4 regions of the Shinella sp. BE166 genome follow, and region 1 is predicted to be linked to each of the others. Evidence: predicted binding sites of a transcription regulator. Region 1 holds the regulator's gene; each other region holds the start of a gene.
What was found. The regulator LexA, encoded in region 1, represses DNA repair genes until DNA is damaged. The targets are predictions, from matches to a motif close to TGTTCNNNNTGTGTTCNG.
Positions count from the first base shown of each region.

Region 2: a site for LexA is predicted at 1,957-1,974, ahead of J2Y63_RS30930 (ImuA family protein). Genes of this name have one in related genera too.
Region 3: a site for LexA is predicted at 3,994-4,011, ahead of uvrA (excinuclease ABC subunit UvrA). Genes of this name have one in related genera too.
Region 4: a site for LexA is predicted at 2,993-3,010, ahead of parE (DNA topoisomerase IV subunit B). Genes of this name have one in related genera too.

Region 1 is NZ_JBPEHL010000006.1:312,802-318,138, reverse strand. Features, by position in the region: gene moaC (cyclic pyranopterin monophosphate synthase MoaC) at 1-426, shown strand, start outside; gene J2Y63_RS17880 (molybdopterin molybdotransferase MoeA) at 426-1,649, shown strand; gene lexA (transcriptional repressor LexA) at 1,759-2,478, shown strand; gene J2Y63_RS17870 (ComEC/Rec2 family competence protein) at 2,459-4,927, opposite strand; gene gltA (citrate synthase) at 5,235-5,337, shown strand, end outside.
Region 2 is NZ_JBPEHL010000020.1:94,720-100,056, forward strand. Features, by position in the region: gene J2Y63_RS30925 (Y-family DNA polymerase) at 1-1,230, opposite strand, end outside; gene J2Y63_RS30930 (ImuA family protein) at 1,148-1,906, opposite strand; gene J2Y63_RS30935 (ATP-dependent helicase) at 2,125-4,194, shown strand; gene dinB (DNA polymerase IV) at 4,196-5,284, shown strand.
Region 3 is NZ_JBPEHL010000013.1:131,344-136,680, reverse strand. Features, by position in the region: gene J2Y63_RS26265 (DUF72 domain-containing protein) at 1-273, opposite strand, end outside; gene J2Y63_RS26260 (glutathione S-transferase family protein) at 311-934, opposite strand; gene uvrA (excinuclease ABC subunit UvrA) at 938-3,856, opposite strand; gene J2Y63_RS26250 (single-stranded DNA-binding protein) at 4,143-4,667, shown strand; gene J2Y63_RS26245 (hypothetical protein) at 4,747-5,337, opposite strand, start outside.
Region 4 is NZ_JBPEHL010000013.1:36,584-41,920, reverse strand. Features, by position in the region: gene J2Y63_RS25815 (CTP synthase) at 1-322, opposite strand, end outside; gene secG (preprotein translocase subunit SecG) at 471-974, opposite strand; gene tpiA (triose-phosphate isomerase) at 1,098-1,868, opposite strand; gene J2Y63_RS25800 (prolyl oligopeptidase family serine peptidase) at 1,921-2,805, opposite strand; gene parE (DNA topoisomerase IV subunit B) at 3,015-5,078, shown strand; gene J2Y63_RS25790 (hypothetical protein) at 5,094-5,337, opposite strand, start outside.

The DNA.
Region 1 (5,337 bases):
GACAAGGCCGAGACGGTGCGCATCGCCGTTGCCGAAGGTTTCATCCGGATGGCACCCGCGACGCTGGACCTCATCCTCAAGGGTGACGCCAAGAAGGGCGACGTGATTGGCACGGCCCGCCTTGCCGGCATCATGGCCGCCAAGCAGACGTCGAGCCTCATCCCCCTCTGCCACCCGCTGATGCTCACCAAGGTCGCCGTCGAAATCCGCGAGGACCATGCGCTGCCCGGCCTGCGCGTCGAGGCCATGGCGAAGCTCACCGGCCGCACCGGCGTGGAAATGGAGGCGCTCACCGCCGTCAGCGTCGCCTGCCTCACCATCTACGACATGGCGAAAGCCGCCGACCGCGAAATGGAGATCGGCGGCATCCGGCTCGTCGAAAAATCCGGCGGCCGCTCCGGCGACTACAAGCGGGCAAACGCCTGATGTCGCTCCTCCCCGTCGCCGATGCCCTCGACCGCCTGCTTTCCCGGGCCAAGCCGACACAGCGGACGGAGACGGTTTCCCTGCATGAAGCGCAAGGTCGCGTCCTCGCCGAAGACATCGCCGCACGCCTGACCCAGCCGCCCTTCGACAATTCCGCCATGGACGGCTACGCCGTCCGCCACGCGGATATCGCGACGCTCGGCGCCATCCTGAAGGTCGTCGGCCTCTCCTCCGCCGGCCACGCCTTCGAAGGCTCTGCCGGCCCCGGCGAGGCCGTACGCATCTTCACGGGCGCCCCGTTGCCCGCCTTCGCCGATACCGTGCTTCTGCAGGAAGATGCGGAGAAGCTGGACGACGGCCGCATCCGCACGACCTTCCTCACGCCAAAAGGCCGCCATGTGCGCCCGCGCGGGCAGGATTTTTCCGAAGGCGAGACCGTGCTGAAGGCCGGCGCCGTGCTCGATGCCGGCCGCCTGACCGTCGCCGCCGCGATGAACCATCCGACACTTGCCGTCTACGCCCGCCCCCGAATCGCGGTGCTTGCGACCGGCGACGAGCTCGTCCCGCCCGGAACACCGCCCGGCGCCAGCCAGATCATCGCCTCCAACACCTACGGCGTTTCGGCGCTCGCCCGGGCGGCCGGCGCGGAGGTGATCGACCTCGGCATCGTCGGCGACGACAAGCAGGCGATCCTGGCGGCCGTGCGCAACGCACTGACACTCGACATCGACGTGCTCGTGACGCTCGGCGGCGCCTCCGTCGGCGATTTCGACCTCGTGCAGCCGGTGCTCGGCGAGGCCGGCATGGAACTCGATTTCTGGCGCATCGCCATGCGGCCGGGAAAGCCGCTGATGGTCGGCCGGCTGGGGGATATCCAGGTGCTGGGCCTGCCCGGCAACCCGGTCTCAAGCCTCGTCTGCTCGCTGCTCTTCCTGGAGCCGCTGGTGCGCCGCCTCGCCCGCCTGCCCGCGAAAAACCGCCGGCACCCGGCCGTCGCCGCCGTGCCGCTCAAGGAAAACGACCAGCGGCAGGACTATATCCGCGCCCGCATAGCGCGGGGACCGGCCGGCGATCTGCGCGTCACCCCCTTCGGCAAGCAGGATTCGTCGATGATGAAGGTCTTCGCCGAATCGGAAGGCCTGCTGATCCGCCCGCCGCACGCCCCGGCCGTGCCAGAAGGCGATACTTGCGAAGTACTCCTCCTGCGCGAACCCTCCGCCTGAACAATATTATTATTTCCAAGGCCTTGCGGAACACATATGGAACAGATAGTGTCTGTTCTGGATTTGTTTCACGATTCTGGATTGTTTCAAGATTCTCGGTGGAGGGGCCATGCTCACGCGGAAACAACAGGAACTTCTCCTGTTCATTCATGAACGGATGAAGGAGTCCGGTATTCCTCCCTCCTTCGACGAGATGAAGGATGCGCTCGACCTCGCCTCCAAGTCCGGCATCCATCGCCTCATCACGGCGCTGGAGGAGCGCGGCTTCATCCGCCGCCTGCCCAACCGGGCGCGGGCGCTGGAAGTGATCAAGCTTCCCGAAGCCTATTCGCCGAGCCTCCAGCCGCGTCGCGGTTTTTCGCCGGCCGTCATCGAGGGCAGCCGCGGCAAGCAGCCGGTGCCGGCCGCCCCCGTGCAGCGCACGCCGCAAGCGGACATGTCGTCTTCGGTCTCCGTGCCGGTCATGGGACGCATCGCCGCCGGCGTGCCGATCTCCGCCATCCAGAACAACACCCATGAAATCATGGTGCCGGCCGAAATGGTCGGCAACGGCGATCATTATGCGCTGGAGGTCAAGGGCGACTCGATGATCGAGGCCGGCATTCTCGACGGCGACACCGTGATCATCCGCAACGCCACCACCGCCAATCCGGGCGAGATCATCGTGGCACTCGTCGACGACGAGGAGGCGACGCTGAAGCGCTTCCGCCGCAAGGGCGCCTCCATTGCGCTCGAAGCCGCAAACCCGGCCTACGAGACCCGCATTTTCGGCCCGGACCGCGTCAAGATCCAGGGCAAGCTCGTCGGCCTCATTCGCCGCTATCATTGAGCGCCGTCTCGGCCTCGAAGGTGCCGCTGCGCCAATCATAGGTGCGGTGGCGGGACCAGGGCCGGTCGAGAGTTTCGACGGCGGGCGTGATCTCGGCTTCAGAAAGTGTTGAAGGGGCCTTTTCGGCGCCGGGCTGGATTTCCAGGGCGCCTGTGCGCCGCAGATGGCGGGCCGTCATCAGCCGGGCTCCGGAGCGGCATGCCTCCAGCCGCAGGGCCTGCGGCACGACGACGAGATCGGCGGCATCGCAGGCGGTTCCGAGGAAGGCGAGGTCTTCCAGCGTGACGATCCGCCAGCCGCTCGGCGAAACCGCAGCGCAGAATGCCTTTGTTTCGCAGATGAAGCCCGTGCCTTTTCCAGCCTCCGCCAGGGCGGATGCCATGGCGTCCTTTGCCTTCTGCCGGTCCGCCTTGCGGCGCGGTTTCCTCTGCTTTTCAGTCCCTTCAGCGGGTGCGGCGGCATCCTCTACCGTCAGCCCTTCGCTCTTGCGCATCTCCGGCTTGACGAGATCGCCGAGCCGCAGAGCGCGCCGCCATTGCGCATAGATGAAATCCGGCGGCCTTGCGCGATTGGTCGCAACGGTTTCACCCCGCCGGATCGCCACGAGACGGCCGTCTTCCGAGACCAGCACTTCCGGCGCACGGCGTGCGTCTGGCCAGCAAGCTATGACGATCCCGAGCGCGACGAGCAGCGTGCCGGCATGGCGCAGCCGGGTGCGCAGGATGCAGGCCAGGCCGCCACCGAGACCGATCAGCAGGAAAGCGGACTGCGGAATCTGACCGGTGACGATTTCGCCTTTCCAGCTTGCGACCCAGGTCGAAAGCGCGATCATCCATTCGATGCCCTTGCCCATGATCGCGAAGGGGATGGCATCGAGGCCGAACGGCATCAGCAGCACGGCGATGAGGCCGAAGGGCATGACGATCGTGCTGATCACCGGCATCGCCAGAAGGTTGCCCGCGAGGCCATAGGCGGGGATGCGATGAAAATGGCCGATGGAATAGATCAGCGTGGAAAAACCGCCGATCAGCGAGGAGAGCATGAGCCCGCCGAAAAAGCGGCCGAGCGAACCGCCGAACAATTGCAACGGCCCTCCCCGGCTCTCCCGCCGCATCGGCCGCTCGCGCCAGGCCGCGTAGCCCGCGACAAGCCCCAATGTCGCCGCATAGGACATCTGGAAACCGGGATTGGTGACGGCCGACGGCGTCACCAGCAGGATGAGGATCGCCGAGAGCGCGACATTGCGCAGGCTGATGGCCGATCGCCCGAAGAGCACGGCGACAAGCATGACGCAGATCATGATCCACGATCGTACCGCCGAGAGCGCGCCGCCCGAGACGAGAATATAGAGCGTCACCATGATGAGCGCGCCGACGGCGGCGATCTTCTTGGCCGCATAGCGCTCGGAAAAGCCCGGGATCAGCGCCATCAGCATGCGCGCACCGACGAGGAAGGTGCCGGCCGCTAGCACCATATTCAGCCCGGAAATGGCCAGCACATGCGCAAGCCCCGCCTGCCGAAGCGCCTCGACCGTGTCCGCGCCGATCGCCCGCTGTTCCGCCGTCACCAGTGCCGCGGCGATCGCCCCCGCATCGCCGCCGATGCGGCCCCGAATATGCTCGGTCAGGTTGTTGCGCCAGCGCGCGATCTCTTGCCGAACCCGCCCTTCCAGCTTCGCCTCTCCGGCCGCAACAGCTTTAGGCGCGCTGTAAAAATAGCCAACAGCGCCGGTGCCGGCGAAATAGGCATCGAAGGCGAAATCGTTGAGGCCCGCCAAGGCCGGGCCGGACGGCGGTCCGAGGCGCGCACGCCCCGTTATGCCCGCGCCGATCGCGATCGGCTCATGACGGCTGCGGGCAAGCAGCGTGACGACGCCGGGCGGCCGCTTCAACACCGGATCGCGCGTTGCCTCCAGTGCGATACGGTAGCGGATCGCGCCCCGCTCATCGCTTTCGCGTGACAGTACCCGGCCACTGATCTGCGTTGTGACTGGAGTATCCAGGATGACCGTATCGAGCCGCGCACTTTCCATGGCTGCAAGCAGCATGCCCACGGGAACGAGAAAAGCGGCACCCGCAGCGAGCGCCACCCAGTCCTCCCGATACCGCAGCCGCCAAGCGGGCCAGAACGTAACGCAGGCAAGAAGCAGCAGGGCATAAATTGGTGGATCGGTAGCGGCGGCAAACCACAATGCAGCGCCGATGCCGAGGAAGACCGGCACGAACAGGAAGAAGTGGCCGTGCGCCCGCTCCTCGGCGAAGGCGGCATCAATTCTCTGGCCGGCAAGGCTTTCCCGAACCCGGCCGACGGCGCGCGCATAGGCGGCAAGCGTGGCCCCGCGACGGCGCGCGGGCAGAGCCGGTATCGGCAGCGAATCGCCAGCCCGCGCGACGCCCCAGGCCTCTGCCTCGCGCGCCGCCTGCTTCTCCGCGATGTCGATCCTGGCCATGCACTCGGCCCCGCCGGTTCCCCTGGCGATTATGCAACCCGGCGCGAGAATCTTCAATCAAAAGTAGGGTTAATTAATACTAAGCCAAACAGAAAGCATGCGCCCTCCGCAACGCGAAAACCACCCTCAGAAGTTGCTTGCAACTTGCCGGAAAGGGTAGATATTGCGTTGCCGGAAAGCCCGTTATCGCAATGCACAATTTGCCTTTGGTATCGCTTGGCAGCGCATCGTAAATGGGCTAGCAAAACGAGCATGTTCATGGTGCGGCACGAAACTGTGCCACCATTTGAAACAACGGAGGATCGTTATGACAGGAACAATCGCGGATGTATCGTTCGGTGGCAAGTCGGTCGAGCTGCCGACGCGATCCGGCACGATCGGTCCCGATGTGATCGACATCGGCACGCTGT
Region 2 (5,337 bases), on a different contig from region 1:
CGGCGGTCGCGGCCACTTGTTGGCCCAGGTCTGCCCGGTGGCAGGTGCCGTCGGGGAAATCTTCCTGACAGAACGCTCCGGCACGTCGGAAGCGACGGGCGCAACCCGGAAAAGCCGGTGGCCGCGGTTGCCGAGGATGTCGACGAGCGGCGTGATGTCGGCGACCTCCTCTTCAATGAGGGAAGAAGCCACCTGCCGCTCCTCAAGTGTCTCGGCAAAGACAGCGACCAGAACCATCTTTTCGATACCAAAGCCCGGTTCGATGGTTTGGATACGGTCGCAGAGCAGCTTCGAAAGACGCGCTGGATCGCGGACCGGCTTTGCCAGGCCGGCGCGAAGATATTGACGGGTGTTGTCCACGCGATGGATGATGAGGTCGCAGCGTCGCGCGCCAAGGCCGTTTTCCGCCAGCCGTGTTGAGAGCTGCCCGACCAGCCGGCGGACATATCTGGCGATGGTGCCGGGCGCCCCGATAGGCTCGGCGAAACTTTTCGAAGCCTCTACAAGCTCCGGGATGCGGATCGGTTCGATCGGCTCGGCGACCCGGCCAAACAGCTGGTCAAGCCGACGGGCAGGTTCCGGCCCGAACCGCAACGTCAGCGGCGCCCGCGGCATTGCGGAGAGCTTGCCGATCGTGTCGATCCCGAGGACCCGCAATCCGTGGATAATCTCCGATGATAGCCGCAAGGCCACGAGCGGCAGATCGATCACCGCCTTCATAACGTGACCAACCGGAACAACCGTCGTCTGCGCGGCCAGCAGCCGGGCGAGCGCGTGCGCTGCACCCCATGTCTCGGCAACGGCCGCCCGCGCCGTCAACCCATGGGCGTGCAGCCTGTTGACGAGACCGGAGACGAGAAGCTCCTCACCGCCCTGGAGATGGTCGGCCCCTTCTGTGTCCATTACCAGGCCATCACTGCCATCGACGGCGACAACGGGGCTGTATTGTCGGAGCGCCCATAGAGCCAGCTTTTCGAGCACGGCTGCGTCCTCGGCCGCGGCCGCGTCGACCATCAGGAGATCGGCGACCATCGCCTGCGCCCTGCTGGCGGGCATCCCTACCCGCAAACCCAGTTTGAGAGCGATCGGATCTGCGGCGGATATCCAGCGCTTTGAGCCGCTACGCGCTATCACGACGAGCGGCTTGTCAGCCGGCAAGGGCTCCGAAGCGTGCCGTCTGATCCGATCGATCGGCAGAAGTGGGAAGTAGACAGATACGACCCTTGGCATCGGGAGCTCCAATTTCAAACTCGGCGCACTCACCCGCCTTTACACGCATCAATTCCGCCAGCCACCGGGACCTCCCAACACCCGCTGCTGGCAATCTTTCAGACGGCAGGGTGCTGATGCGCCACCGCGTCGTCGACGCCGTCGGCTGCCCATAGTCCGAGGCCTCGTTCTGCCTTCGCCATCGTCTCAGCACGATGCCCATGCATCCGCTCTTCTCTGCCGCCAGTTGCAGCCGCCGCGAGGCATTCATCGGCAGGCGGACCAGTTCGGCGACCACAGCCGATAAACCGCCAAAGGACAGCCCCTCCTCGACCGCCGACAGGACGCCTTCATCCCGATCGCTCTCGCAGAACACCACACGATCCGGATGCAGCCCAGCTTGCGAGACCGCGGGAAAAAACAGGTCGCGGCGCGTCATGCACCACAGCACCCTGCCCTTGGTTCGCGCAGCAATCCCGGCCACGAAGAGCGCGGCCGCAGCGCCATCGACCGTGCCTCCCCCGCCCCCGGCAATCTCATGCAACGCCCCAAAGGCCAGCCCTCCACCCGGAAGCGCCTGGTCCATCTCTGGAACAGCGAATGGCAGGACGGATCGTGCACGCGCCTGCCCGCCTTCGAGCTGGCCGATGCGCTGTCGAAGCTCGGCAAGCACAGGATTGAGGGAACGGTTCGACACGACGGAATTGACGCTCCTTCAGGGGTTTCCAGCCGTTATTTAAGCTGATATGTTCCTTTTTTGTTCCTAATGCCGTTGCGAGTCAATCCACTCGAAACGGCGCTGTCGGCCATGAAGGCTGCCTTTGACAAGTCGATTTTGTGGATTCCACAAGGCTGATCAAAGGGATGGGGAAATGGAACGGGACAGGAATTTTTTCTTAGGAAAATTTGGGGCAGATGACGGCAGCCTATCTCGAAAAACTGAACGACCGGCAGCGCGAGGCCGTCGAGCATGGCGTTGGCCAGCCGGACGGCGCGATCGGCGGCCCGCTGCTCATCATCGCAGGTGCGGGCTCGGGCAAGACGAATACCCTTGCCCATCGCGTGGGCCATCTCATCGTCAATGGTGCCGATCCACGCCGCATCCTGCTGATGACCTTCTCGCGCCGGGCCGCTTCCGAGATGGGGCGCCGCGTCCAGCGCATCTGCCGGCAGGTGTTCGTAGATAACGCTGCGGTCATGACGGACGCCATGGCCTGGGCCGGCACCTTCCATGGCATCGGCGCGCGGCTACTGCGCATGTATTCCGAACAGATCGGCCTCAACGTCGATTTCACGATCCATGATCGCGAGGACAGCGCCGACCTGATGAACCTCGTTCGCCATGAGCTTGGTTTCTCGAAGACGGAAAGCCGGTTTCCGACCAAGGGGACGTGCCTTGCGATCTACTCGCGCGTCGTCAACTCCGAGAGTTCGATCAACGAGGTTCTGAAGGCATCCTACACCTACGTGCTCGGCTGGGAGGAGCAGTTGAAACAGCTCTTCGCCGCCTATGTCGAGGCCAAGCAAGCGCAGAACGTGCTCGATTACGATGACCTGCTGCTCTATTGGGCGCAGGTCATGTCCGACCCGGACCTAGCCGACGATATCGGCAACCGCTTTGACCACGTCCTCGTCGACGAATATCAGGACACCAACCGGCTGCAAGCCTCCATCCTTTTGGGGCTGAAGCCCGGCGGGCGTGGTCTAACCGTGGTCGGGGATGATGCCCAGTCGATCTATTCCTTCCGCGCCGCGACCGTGCGCAACATCCTCGACTTTCCGAACCAGTTCTCGCCAAAGCCGGCCGACATCATCACGCTCGATCGCAACTATCGCTCGACGCAGCCGATCCTGGCTGCCGCCAACGGCGTCATCGACCTTGCTCGCGAGCGCTTCACGAAGAACCTCTGGACGGACCGAGAATCTGAACAACGGCCCATGCTCGTGACCGTGAAGGACGAGACGGACCAGGCGAACTACATCGTCGAGCAGGTGCTGGCGAACCGCGAGGACGGCATGACGCTGAAGGAACAGGCCGTCCTGTTCCGCGCTTCTGATCACAGCAGCACCCTTGAGGTTGAGTTGACAAGGCGCAACATCCCCTTTGTGAAATTCGGAGGGCTCAAATTCCTAGACAGCGCGCATGTCAAAGACCTGCTTGCTATCCTGCGTTTTGCCCAGAACCCCCGCGATCGGGTAACGGGTTTCCGCCTTCTTAAGCTATTGCCGGGGGTCGGCTCGCAGACGGCAGCGAAAATCCTCGACACGATCAGCCCTGATCCTGAGCCCTTGCTATCGCTCGCCGAGATCCCGCCGCCGCCCAAGACAGGCGAGGCCTGGCCCGCCCTCGTTGCGCTGCTTTCCAGCCTGAGGAAGGCCGATGGCGGGTGGCCGGGCGAGATTGCGACGGCGCGGTCGTGGTACGAGCCTCACCTTGATCGTATCCATGAAGATGCTGACACCCGCAAAGCCGATCTCCTGCAACTCGAGCAGATCGCCGGAGGCTATCCAAGCAGGGAACGGTTCCTGACGGAGCTGACGCTCGACCCCCCGAGCGCAACCAGCGACCAGGCAGGCGTTCCGCTTCTCGACGAGGACTATCTGATCCTCTCGACGATCCATTCGGCCAAGGGTCAGGAATGGCGGGCCGTTTTCATGCTCAATGTCGTCGACGGCTGCATTCCCTCCGACCTCGGCGTGGGCACGACCGCGGAGATGGAGGAGGAGCGACGCCTGCTCTATGTCGGCATGACGCGAGCGCGCGACAATCTTTCGCTCGTCACGCCTCAACGGTTCTTCACCCATGGTCAGAACGCTCAGGGTGACCGCCATGTCTATGCTTCGCGGACCCGGTTCATTCCGGTGACCCTGCTGCAATATTTTGAGGTGACGAGTTGGCCGAAGGTCTCCGCCGCAGCCAGCGAGCGCAGCGCCCGTCAGATCAGGATCGACGTGGGTGCCCGCATGCGGTCCATGTGGAAGTGACATGAGTGATGAGCTCGAGACGATAGTCAGAAAGATCATCCATATCGACATGGATGCCTTCTATGCGTCTGTCGAACAGCGCGACAATCCGGAGCTTCGCGGCAGACCCGTAGCCGTCGGCGGGTCGACCGCGCGCGGCGTTGTTGCCGCGGCGAGCTATGAAGCCCGCGCCTTTGGCGTTCGCTCGGCGCTACCCTCGGTGACGGCGAAACGGCGCTGCCCGGACTTGATCTTCGTGCCTCCTCGCTTTGACGTCTACCGTGCTGTTTCCAGCCAGATCAGGGAGATTTTCGCGGAACACACTGACCTGATCGAGCCGCTGTCACTTGACGAAGCCTATCTCGATGTCACGGACAACAAGCTGGAGATACCCGTCGCAACCGAGATCGCCACCATGATCCGGGCGCGCATCAAGGAGGTCACCGGCCTCAACGCCTCCGCCGGCATCTCCTATTGCAAGTTCCTGGCCAAAATGGCGTCGGACCTCAACAAGCCCAACGGCCAGGCGGTGATCACGCCGAAGAATGGACCGGCCTTCGTTGAGGCGCTCGCGGTGAAGAAGTTCCACGGCGTTGGACCGGCGACCGCCGCGAAAATGGAGCGGCTTGGCATTATGACCGGGGCTGACCTCAAGGCGAAATCGCTCCCCTTCCTGCAGGAGCATTTCGGGAAGTCTGGCGGCTGGTATTACAGCATCGCCCGCGGCATCGATCACCGGGCCGTCCAACCGGATCGTCCGCGCAAGTCCGTCGGCGCCGAGGACACGTTCGTGGTCGACCTGTTCGATCTGGAGGCCGCCCGCGCCGAGATAACACCGATCGCTGCGAAGGTCTGGCGTCACTGCGAGAGCAAGGGCCTCAATGGCCGGACGGTCACGCTAAAAGTCAAATACACCGACTTCCAGATCATCACCCGCAGCCGAACTATGACCAATCCGATCGGCACGGCAGATGACCTGGAGGGCGTGAGCCAATCACTTCTCGAGCCCCTATTTCCGACTGCGAAAGGTGTTCGTCTCCTCGGCATCACGGTCTCGTCCTTTATCGATGACGAGGTGAGCGAGGCAAACCAACTCGAACTGCAAATCTAGGCACGCTCGGATTGAGGGTAACGTCGAAATCCACTCCCGCTGCCTTATATAGC
Region 3 (5,337 bases), on a different contig from region 1:
TTCGCTGCCGTCGGCCAGCACCTTGCGGTTGGTCGTGAAGCGGCTGGCCTTCAGCGAGAAGATAAAACCGTCCGGCACTTCGGAGGCCCATTTGGCGAAGGTTTCCGGCTTTTGCGAGCCGTAATAGGTGCCGTTGACCTCGATCGCCCTCAGTTCACGGCTGGCGAATTCGAGCTGCCGCTTCTTCGTCAGCTTTTCCGGATAGAAGGTGCCTTCCCACGGATCGAAGGTCCAGCCGCCGATGCCGGTGCGAATGGTGCCGGATGTGCTCATGTCTTGCTCTCCTCGACAGACGGGATGGCGGCGCGCCTCAAGCGGGCGCGATGAAGGCTTGCGAAATTTCCTGGAACACCGGCAGGGCCTCCATGCCGGCGCAATGGGCGGAAAGCGCCGGATAGGCCGCCGGATCGATGAGGCCGGGATGGGCCTCGCTCACATGCCGCCAGGCGCAGGCGACGGCGATGTCGGCATGGGTGATGCGGCCGAACCAGAAGTCGCCCGGCCTCGCAGCGCGCTCGGCCTCCAGCGCCGCCAGCACGGTGGCGATCTGCGAGCGGCAGCGCTCGACGAAATAGGCGGACGGCGTTTCGTGCAGGTGCAGCTCGTAGAACAGGCTGACGCTCTTGTCGGCAAAACCGGTGGCGAAGGTCATGATCTTCAGCACCTGCCGCCGCTCCGGCCCGGCCGGCGGCAGCAGGCGCCTTTCCGGCGGCACGAGGCTGTCGAGATGGTCGAGGATGGAATTGCTGTCGGCCACCACGTCGCCGTCGTCGAGCACCAGCGTCGGCACGCGCATCAGCGGGTTGAGCGCCTGCACCTTCTCGCCCTCGCTGAACACCGACCAGGGCCGGTGCTCGAACGGCAAGCCGTAGAGCCGCAGGGCGATGCCCACGCGGCGCACATAGGACGAGTCGTACTGGCCGATCAGGATCATCCGTTACTCCGCCGCCGCCTTTTTCATCGGCCGGCGCTCCAGCAGTTCCTTGAGGAAATGGCCGGTATAGGAGCGCTTCACCTTGACGATATCCTCCGGCGTGCCTTCCGCGATCACCTCTCCGCCGCCGTCGCCGCCCTCGGGTCCGAAGTCGATGACCCAGTCGGCGGTCTTGATGACTTCCAGATTGTGCTCGATGACCACGACCGAATTGCCCTGGTTGACCAGTTCGTGCAGCACTTCGAGCAGCTTTGCCACGTCATGGAAGTGCAGGCCGGTGGTCGGTTCGTCGAGGATGTAAAGCGTGCGGCCGGTCGACCGCTTGGAGAGTTCCTTGGCGAGCTTGACGCGCTGCGCCTCGCCGCCGGACAGCGTGTTCGCCTGCTGGCCGACCTTGATATAGCCGAGGCCGACCTGGTTCAGCGTGACGAGCTTGTCGCGCACGGCGGGCACGGCTGCGAAGAACTCGACGCCTTCCTCCACCGTCATGTCCAGCACGTCGGCGATCGACTTGCCCTTGAAGGTCACGTCGAGCGTCTCGCGGTTGTAGCGCTTGCCGTGGCAGACGTCGCAGGTGACGTAGACGTCCGGCAGGAAGTGCATCTCGATCTTGATGACGCCGTCGCCCTGGCAGGCTTCGCAGCGCCCGCCCTTGACGTTGAACGAGAAGCGGCCCGGCTGGTAGCCGCGCGCTTTCGCCTCCGGCAGGCCGGAAAACCAGTCGCGGATGGGCGTGAAGGCGCCGGTATAGGTGGCCGGGTTCGAGCGCGGCGTGCGGCCGATCGGCGACTGGTCGATATCGATGACCTTGTCGATGAATTCGAAACCGTCGATGCGCTCGTGTTCGGCGGGGATTTCGCGCGCGCCCATGATGCGCCGCGCCGCGGATTTGTAGAGCGTCTCGATCAGGAAGGTCGACTTGCCGCCGCCGGAAACGCCGGTGACCGCCGTGAAGACGCCGAGCGGAATGGCAGCCGTGACATTCTTCAGGTTGTTGGCTTTCGCGCCGACGACCTTGATTTCCTTTTTCTTCTTCGGCTTGCGGCGCTCGCCCGGAATGGCGACCGAGAGCTCGCCGGAGAGATATTTGCCGGTGAGCGAGGCGGGATTGGCGATCACTTCTCCGGGCGTGCCCTGGGCGATGACCTCGCCGCCATGGATGCCGGCGGCCGGGCCGATATCGACCACATAGTCCGCCGTCAGGATCGCGTCCTCATCATGTTCGACGACGATGACGGTGTTTCCGATATCGCGCAGATGTCGCAGCGTATCGAGCAGGCGGGCATTGTCGCGCTGGTGCAGGCCGATCGAGGGCTCGTCCAGCACGTAGAGCACGCCCGTTAGGCCCGAGCCGATCTGCGAGGCGAGCCGGATACGCTGGCTCTCACCGCCGGACAGCGTGCCGGAATTGCGCGAGAGCGAGAGATATTCGAGGCCGACATCGTTGAGGAAGCGCAGGCGCTCGCGGATTTCCTTGAGGATGCGCACCGCGATTTCGTTCTGCTTGGTGTTCAGGTTTTCCGGCAGCACATCGAACCAGTCGCGCGCGACGCGGATCGACATCTGCGTGACTTCGCCGATATGCAGCTTGTTGATCTTCACCGCCAGCGCCTCGGGCTTCAGGCGAAAACCGTTGCAGGCCGGGCAGGGGGCGGCGGACATGTAGCGCTCGATCTCTTCGCGCGACCAGGCGGAATCCGTTTCCTTCCAGCGGCGTTCGAGGTTCGGCACGATGCCTTCGAAGGTCTTTACCGTCTTGTAGGAGCGCGCGCCGTCCTTGTAGTTGAACTCGATCTTCTCCTTCGTGCCGTGCAGGATGGCGTCCTGTGCCTCTTCCGACAGTTCCGACCAGCGGTTGGAGAGCTTGAAGCCATAGGCGGCGCCGAGCGCTTCCAGCGTCTGGTTGTAGTAGGGCGAGGAGGATTTTGCCCACGGCGCCACGGCGCCGTCGCGCAGCGTGCGCTCCGTTTCCGGCACGATCAGGTCCGGGTCGATCTTCTGCTGGCTGCCGAGGCCGTCGCAGGTCGGGCAGGCGCCGAAGGGATTGTTGAAAGAGAAGAGCCGCGGCTCGATTTCCGAGATGGTGAAGCCGGAAACCGGGCAGGCGAATTTTTCCGAAAACAGCACGCGCTCATGCGTCTCGTTCAGCGACTTGTTGGCGGAGCCGCCGGCGGAGGTTTCCTCGACCGGCAGCGGCTTGTCGGCGAATTCCGCGATCGCAAGGCCGTCGGCGAGTTTGAGGCTGGTTTCGAGGCTGTCCGCCAGGCGCGCGGCAAGGTCCGGCCGCACGACGACGCGGTCGACCACCACGTCGATGTCATGCTTATATTTCTTGTCGAGCGCCGGCACGTCGGCGATCTCGTAGAACTGGCCGTCGACCTTGACGCGCTGGAAGCCCTTCTTCATCAGCTCGGCGAGTTCCTTCTTGTACTCGCCCTTGCGGCCGCGCACGACGGGCGCGAGGATGTAGAGGCGCGTGCCTTCGCCGAATTCCAGCACGCGGTCGACCATCTGGCTGACCGTCTGGCTCTCGATCGGCAGCCCTGTCGCCGGCGAATAGGGAATACCGACGCGCGCAAACAAGAGACGCATGTAGTCGTAGATCTCGGTGACCGTGCCGACGGTCGAGCGCGGGTTCTTCGAGGTCGTCTTCTGCTCGATGGAGATGGCCGGCGAAAGCCCGTCGATCTGGTCGACGTCCGGCTTCTGCATCATCTCCAGGAACTGGCGCGCATAGGCCGAGAGGCTTTCGACATAGCGGCGCTGGCCCTCGGCATAGATCGTGTCGAAGGCGAGCGACGACTTTCCCGAGCCCGAAAGCCCGGTCATGACGATCAGCTTGTTGCGGGGCAGGTCGAGATCGATGCCCTTGAGATTGTGTTCGCGTGCGCCGCGGATGGAAATTGTCTTGAGTTCGCTCATGGTATCCAGCGTCAGAAATCGTTGCGCGTTCTAATAGGGGTTGGCCCCTATGTAGGGATAGGTTTGGGCCTGTCCATGCGCGATCAGAAGATTCCGTGCCCGTTTCCGATTCGGTTGACAAGAGTGTAGGGAATTATTAGAACAAAAAAAGAACAAAAATTCGCAATTGATCTGTGGATTACCACTTATGCGGGGCGGCGCTGGCAGACGACAGCCGGTAAGATGCCGCATTCATGGTGTGAAGTGATGTCGGGCCGAGGCCCGGAGCGAAACGGGAAAGACGGGTATGGCTGGAAGCGTCAACAAGGTGATCTTGATCGGGAACGTCGGGGCGGACCCGGAAATCCGGCGCACGCAGGACGGTCGGCCGATCGCCAACCTGCGCATCGCCACCTCCGAATCCTGGAAGGACCGCAACAGCGGCGAGCGCCGCGAGAAGACCGAATGGCACACGGTTGTCGTCTTCAGCGAACCGCTCTGCAAGGTCATCGAACAATATGTGAAGAAGGGCGCCAAGCTCTATATCGAGGGCGCGCTGCAAACCCGCAAGTGGCAGGACCAGACCGGCAACGACCGCTATTCGACGGAAATCGTGCTGCAGGGCTTCAACTCGACGCTGACCATGCTGGACGGCCGCGGTGAAGGCGGCGGCGCAAGCCGGGGCGGCAGCGACTTCGGCGGCGCGCAGAGCTACGACGATTACGGTTCGCGCCCGTCTTCGGGTGGCGGCAGTGGCAGCGGCGCTTCCGGCGGCAACCGTTCGAGCGGTTCGCCGCTCTCGCGCGACATGGATGACGACATTCCGTTCTGAGAACGCTGGCCGTTCCGGGAACACCGGATAGATGATGACGGCGGCTTTGGGGCACACCCAAAGCCGCCGTCCGCGTTTTTTAGCTTGCAACGTTGCGCAGGCTTCCCCGCGCGAGATTGCTCAGCTGTTCGCGATGGATCGTCTGCAGTTTTGGTGCGTGGGCCGGCAGGAGTTCGATCAGCGCTTCCGCTGCCGCCTGCAGCATGGCCGGCGCCGGCTTTTCGCGCGGCGGCGTGAAGCGCTCAAGGCTGCCCAGGAACTGCTCGAAGACGGCGCGCGACGCGATGATCGCCTGATGCATGTCGATGTCGAATTCGTTCGGCTGGGCGGTGATCGTGACCGAGCCGTTCTCGGCATGCGCGGCGACGGCTGAGCCGTCGAGCGAGGCGTTCAGGCCCTCCAGGAACACGCGGTACTGGAAGAAATCCCGCCGCACAAGGGTATCGTATTTAGTTTCGTCCGGCGAAACGGTCGGATCAGTCACCAGGATGCTGGGCCGCAGCCTGTCCTGAAGCTCCAGGCGATCGATGAGATGGGTCAGCGAATTGCCGGTTCCCACGACGTCGATCAGCAGGGTCCGCGCGCCGAGCCGGCCGCGCAGATAGGCCTCGTATTCGGTCGACTTGTCGTAGCACAGCGTGCGCGACACCTGGAAATAGGAAACCGGCGG
Region 4 (5,337 bases), on a different contig from region 1:
GATAGTCGCCGCGGCGTTCCTTGTCGATGATGTTCTTGTAGATGCGACCGGTGGTGATGTTGTCGGTCTTGGTGGCCGAGCGGCCGGTGAAGCGCTCGTAGTGGCCGAGGTCGAGGTCGGTTTCCGCGCCGTCGTCGGTGACGAACACCTCGCCGTGCTGCGTCGGGCTCATGGTGCCCGGATCGACGTTCAGATAGGGGTCCAGCTTCCTGAGGCGCACGCGATAACCGCGGGCCTGAAGGAGAGCTCCGAGTGCAGCGGCGGCAATGCCTTTTCCGAGGGAAGAAACCACGCCGCCTGTGATGAATACATATCGCGCCATGGGAGTCACCGGATACCTTTTCAAAATCGATTCCGCCACCGAAAAATCACCTTGGGCGTGATTTCGGAAGACGCAATCGTCGTTTTACACAAGAAGAAGGCCGGTTGGATTTCGCCAACCGGCCGGTTTGTTTTTCAGCCCCTGCGGCTTACTGGCCGCTCGGGACGCCGGAGTTCTGCTCCGTACCCGTTGCACCACCGGTCGTGCCGGTGCCTGTCGTCGTGTTGCCCGTGCCGGTCGTCGTGTTGCCGGTGCCCGTACCCGTGCCGGTCGCAGCGCCACCTTCGGTCGGAACGGTGTCGGTGCCGGTCGTCGCAGGCGTCTGGTTGTTGTTCTGCGTGCCCTGGTTCTGCTCGGCCCCGCCGAGCGCATCGAGAACGCCGCCCGTGCCGGTCGTGCCCGGAATACGGTCGAGAATGTCGGTCGGCTGCGTCTCGTAACGGGCGAGGATGCCCATGCCGAGCGCCAGCACGAAGAACAGTGCGGCCAGGATCGCGGTGGTGCGCGTCAGGGCATTGGCTGTGCCGCGGGCCGACATGAAGCCGGAGCCGCCGCCGATGCCGAGGCCGCCGCCTTCCGACCGCTGGATCAGCACGACGCCGATCAGCGCGACGACGACCATGAGATAGATGACGAGCAAGATGGTCTGCATGTTTCAGGATCCCGGCCAGACGGCCCAAATTTCAGGTTTGCGGCTCAATATACCAAGCCGCGCACCATTCCAAGCCCTTACCGGCCAATCCGCCCGCCCTTTTGCGGGCAGGCTATTGGCGTCTCAGGCCGTGAGTTCTTCGTATGCCCGGTAGATGGCAAGGAAGTCGTCGGATTTCAAGCTCGCGCCGCCGATCAGCGCACCGTCGACATTGGCCACACCCATCAGTTCCTTGGCATTGCCCGGCTTCACCGAACCGCCATAGAGAATGCGCATCGTGGCGCCCTCGCCGGCAAACCGCGCCGTCAGTTCCGCGCGCATGAAGGCATGCGCCTCCTCGACATCGGCCGCCGTCGGCGTCAGCCCGGTGCCGATCGCCCAGACGGGTTCATAGGCGATCACGGTGTTTTCCGCCGTCGCACCATCCGGCACGGAGCCGGCAAGCTGCGTCTTCAGCACGTCCAGCGTCTTGCCGGATTTGCGCTCGTCGCCGGTCTCGCCGATGCAGACGATGGCAACGAGGTCGTTCGCATGGGCGATCTCGGCCTTGGCGCGCACCAGCGCGTCGCTTTCCTTGTGGTCCGTGCGGCGCTCGGAATGGCCGACGATGACATGGCTGCCGAAGCAGTCGGCGATCATCTCGGCCGAAACATCACCCGTATGCGCGCCGGAGGCCTTTTCGTGGCAATCCTGCGCGCCGATCAAGAGTGGGCTGTCGTCGCAGAGCGCGGTCGCCACGTAAAGCAGCGTCGCCGGCGGGCAGATCAGCGTCTCGACCTTTTCGGAAAGCGGTCCCTTCACGCCTTCGGCCATCGCCTTGATCTGGTCGAGCGACGCGCGCGTGCCGTTCATCTTCCAGTTCCCGGCAACGAGCGGGGTTACGTCCGGTGTCATGAGGCCTCCCTGTCCTTAAAGATTGTTGGCTTGCGGCGTAGCAAATCGAAGCCTACTGCGCAAACAGCCAGTTGAGCGTTTCGCGCCAATCGGTCATGCGCACCGGCGTGCCGTGGCCGCCGGTCTGGAACAGCACGAAGCGCGCCGGCACGCCCGCCTTCCTGAGCTTGCGGAACACCGCAATCTGGTCGTTCGCCTGGTAGACGCTATCGCTGTCGCCATGGGTGAAGAAGACCGGCAGCTTGGCCTTGAAGGCCGCGGTCTTGGCATAATCGCCATCCGCCGCCCCGCCCATTAGCACCATGCCCGAGAGGCTTTTTACCGCCACAGGATCGCGCGCGACGCGGGCGCAAATAAAGCTGCCCATCGAGGCGCAGGCGAGGATGACCGGCGCATCCGGCGAGAGCGCCTTGGCCGTGAGGATGAGGCCGGAAATGCGCGCGGCCCCCTTGTCGTCGAAGGAGGGCACGCTTGCCGCGTAGTAGACCCCGCCACCCCGCACCGCGAGGTTTTTGAGCCGGTTGAAATTGCCGCCGAAATTCCAGTCATTGTTGCCGAGCCGCCGGTCGCCGCCGCGGCCGTGGATGAAGATGACGGTGAAGGCCGCCCCCTCGCCCTTGCCGGTCATCGCCACGTCGATCGGCCCCGCCGGCGTGTCGAGCGTCGCGTTCTTCTGCGCCGTCTTCACCGCCGTCGAGACATAGGCCGATTTCACCCGGCGCTCCGGCACCTGGTCGCGCCCGTTGATGTCGCGCATCTCCTGGTAATCGACGACGCTCAGCGCGCCGTCGTCCGACGTCTCGATCACCGTGCCATAGCCGAAAAGCTCGTCCTTCCAGGGTTTCAGCGCCAGCGCCGCAGCGTCCTGAACCGCAAGCGCGGTGAAAACCGCGGCGAAAACCAGCCGGCGAAGGCAATGAACTGTGGACTGAGGCATGAACTGTCGCTCCCTGGGGCTGGCGATACTTGCCATCCGCCCGCGCGCAACGCAATCCTCGCCCAGCGGTTGGCGCGGCCCGGCATCGCGAAAACCCACGGAATCTGGCAGAGTCGCGAGTGATTCGCCCGCGACCTCATTTGTGCCAAACCCCGATCTTCCCGGATCGGCGGGAGAAAATGGCAAACGGAACAAAATCTGAACGGCCCATGCAAGACGACAGCAACGACCTTTTCGCCAACGTTCCCCCCCAACCCGCCGCAGCGTCCCCTGCACCGGCGGAAAAGCCGGCTGCTGCCCCGCCGCGCGAGGCGCGCGCCGTGCAGCCCATCAGCGAAGGCTCCGGCGGCTATGATGCCTCGGCGATCCGCGTGCTGGAGGGCCTGGAGCCCGTGCGCATGCGGCCCGGCATGTATATCGGCGGCACGGACGAGAAGGCGCTGCACCACCTCTTCGCCGAAGTCATCGACAACTCGATGGACGAAGCGGTCGCCGGCCACGCCAACTTCATCGACGTCAACCTCGACGCCGAAGGTTTCCTGACCGTCACCGACAACGGCCGCGGCATCCCGGTGGAAAACCACCCGCAGATGCCGGGAAAATCGACGCTCGAAGTCATCCTCACCGTGCTGCATGCCGGCGGCAAGTTCGACGGCAAGGCCTATGAGACCTCCGGCGGCCTGCACGGCGTCGGCGTCTCCGTCGTCAACGCGCTCTCCGACCATCTCGAAGTCGAGGTCGCCCGCAACAAGAAACTCTACCGCCAGCGCTTTTCCCGCGGCAAGCCGGTCGGCGGCCTGGAAGAACTCGGCGACGTGCACAACCGCCGCGGCACCAAGGTGCGCTTCCACCCCGACCCGGAAATTTTTGGCGCCCACGCCCGTTTCGATCCCGGCCGCGTCTTTCGCATGGCCCGCTCCAAGGCCTACCTGTTCGGCGGCGTCGAAATCCGCTGGAGCTGCGACCCGTCGCTGCTGCTGGAAGGTTCGGAAACGCCGGAAAAGGCGGTCTTCCATTTCCCCGGCGGCCTGAAGGATTATCTCCAGGCGACGCTCGGCAAAGACTACACCGTCACCCGTGAGATCTTTGCCGGCAAAAGCGAAAAGTCCGGCGGCCATGGTTCGCTGGAATGGGCGGTCACTTGGTACGGCGGCGATTCGCTGATCCACTCCTATTGCAATACCATCCCGACGGCCGATGGCGGCACGCACGAGGCGGGCCTGCGCATCGCGCTCACCAAGGGCCTCAAGGCCTATGCCGACCTGACACAGAACAAGCGCGCCAAGGACATCACCACGGACGACGTGATGATTTCCGCGGTCGGCATGCTGTCGGTCTTCATCCGCGAGCCGGAATTCGTCGGCCAGACGAAGGACAAGCTCGCGAGCGTCGAGGCCCAGCGCATCGTTGAAAACGCATTGCGCGACCCCTTCGACCACTACCTCGCCGACAATCCGGGCGAAGCGGCCAAGCTGCTCGAATGGGTGATCGAGCGCGCGGAAGAGCGCATGCGCCGCCGCAAGGAAAAGGAAGTCAGCCGCAAGACGGCCGTGCGCAAGCTGCGCCTGCCCGGCAAACTGGCCGACTGCTCGCAGAATTCCGCCGAGGGCGCCGAACTCTTCATCGTCGAGGGCGATTCGGCCGGCGGCTCGGCCAAGCAGGCGCGCAACCGCGCCAACCAGGCCATTCTTCCGCTCCGCGGCAAAATCCTCAACGTCGCCAGTGCCGGCCGTGAAAAGCTCGGCGCCAACCAGCAGATTTCCGATCTCGTGCAGGCGCTCGGCTGCGGCACGCGCACGAAATACCGCGAAGAGGACCTGCGTTACGAACGCGTCATCGTCATGACCGATGCCGACGTCGACGGCGCGCACATCGCCTCGCTGCTCATCACCTTCTTCTATCAGGAGATGCCGGATCTCGTGCGCGGCGGCCATCTCTTCCTCGCCGTGCCGCCGCTTTACCGCCTCAGCCAGGGCGGCAAGACGCTTTACGCCCGCGACGACCCGCACCGCGAGGAGCTGATGCGCACCGAGTTCAACGGTCGCGGCAAGGTGGAAATCGGCCGCTTCAAGGGTCTCGGCGAGATGCTGCCGGCGCAGCTCAAGGAAACCACGATGGACCCGAAGAAGCGCACGCTCTTGAAGGTCGCAATCGACGACGTCGACTTCGAAGGCACGCGAACCGCCGTGGACGACCTGATGGGCACCAAGCCGGAAGCCCGCTTCCGCTTCATCCAGGAGCGCGCCGTCTTCGCCGACAACCTCGATATCTGAGGCGGTGCAGCCGCCTCAAAGTGCGACCGCACCCATGGTTTTCGTGTCGAAATCCGCCCAGCCGTCACCATAGAGGCCGTGCACCGGCACGTCCTCTCCCGCCTGCGCCTGCCATCTGAAGAACGTCATCGCCGCCTCGTGCACGTCCGTCAGACTGGAAACGGTGTATCGTCCATCGTCGAGCGCGTGAATAAGCTCATCGAGTTCGACAAGCCGTTCGGCAATGGCAGCGGCGTGCCGTGCCAGCAGCGCATATCCC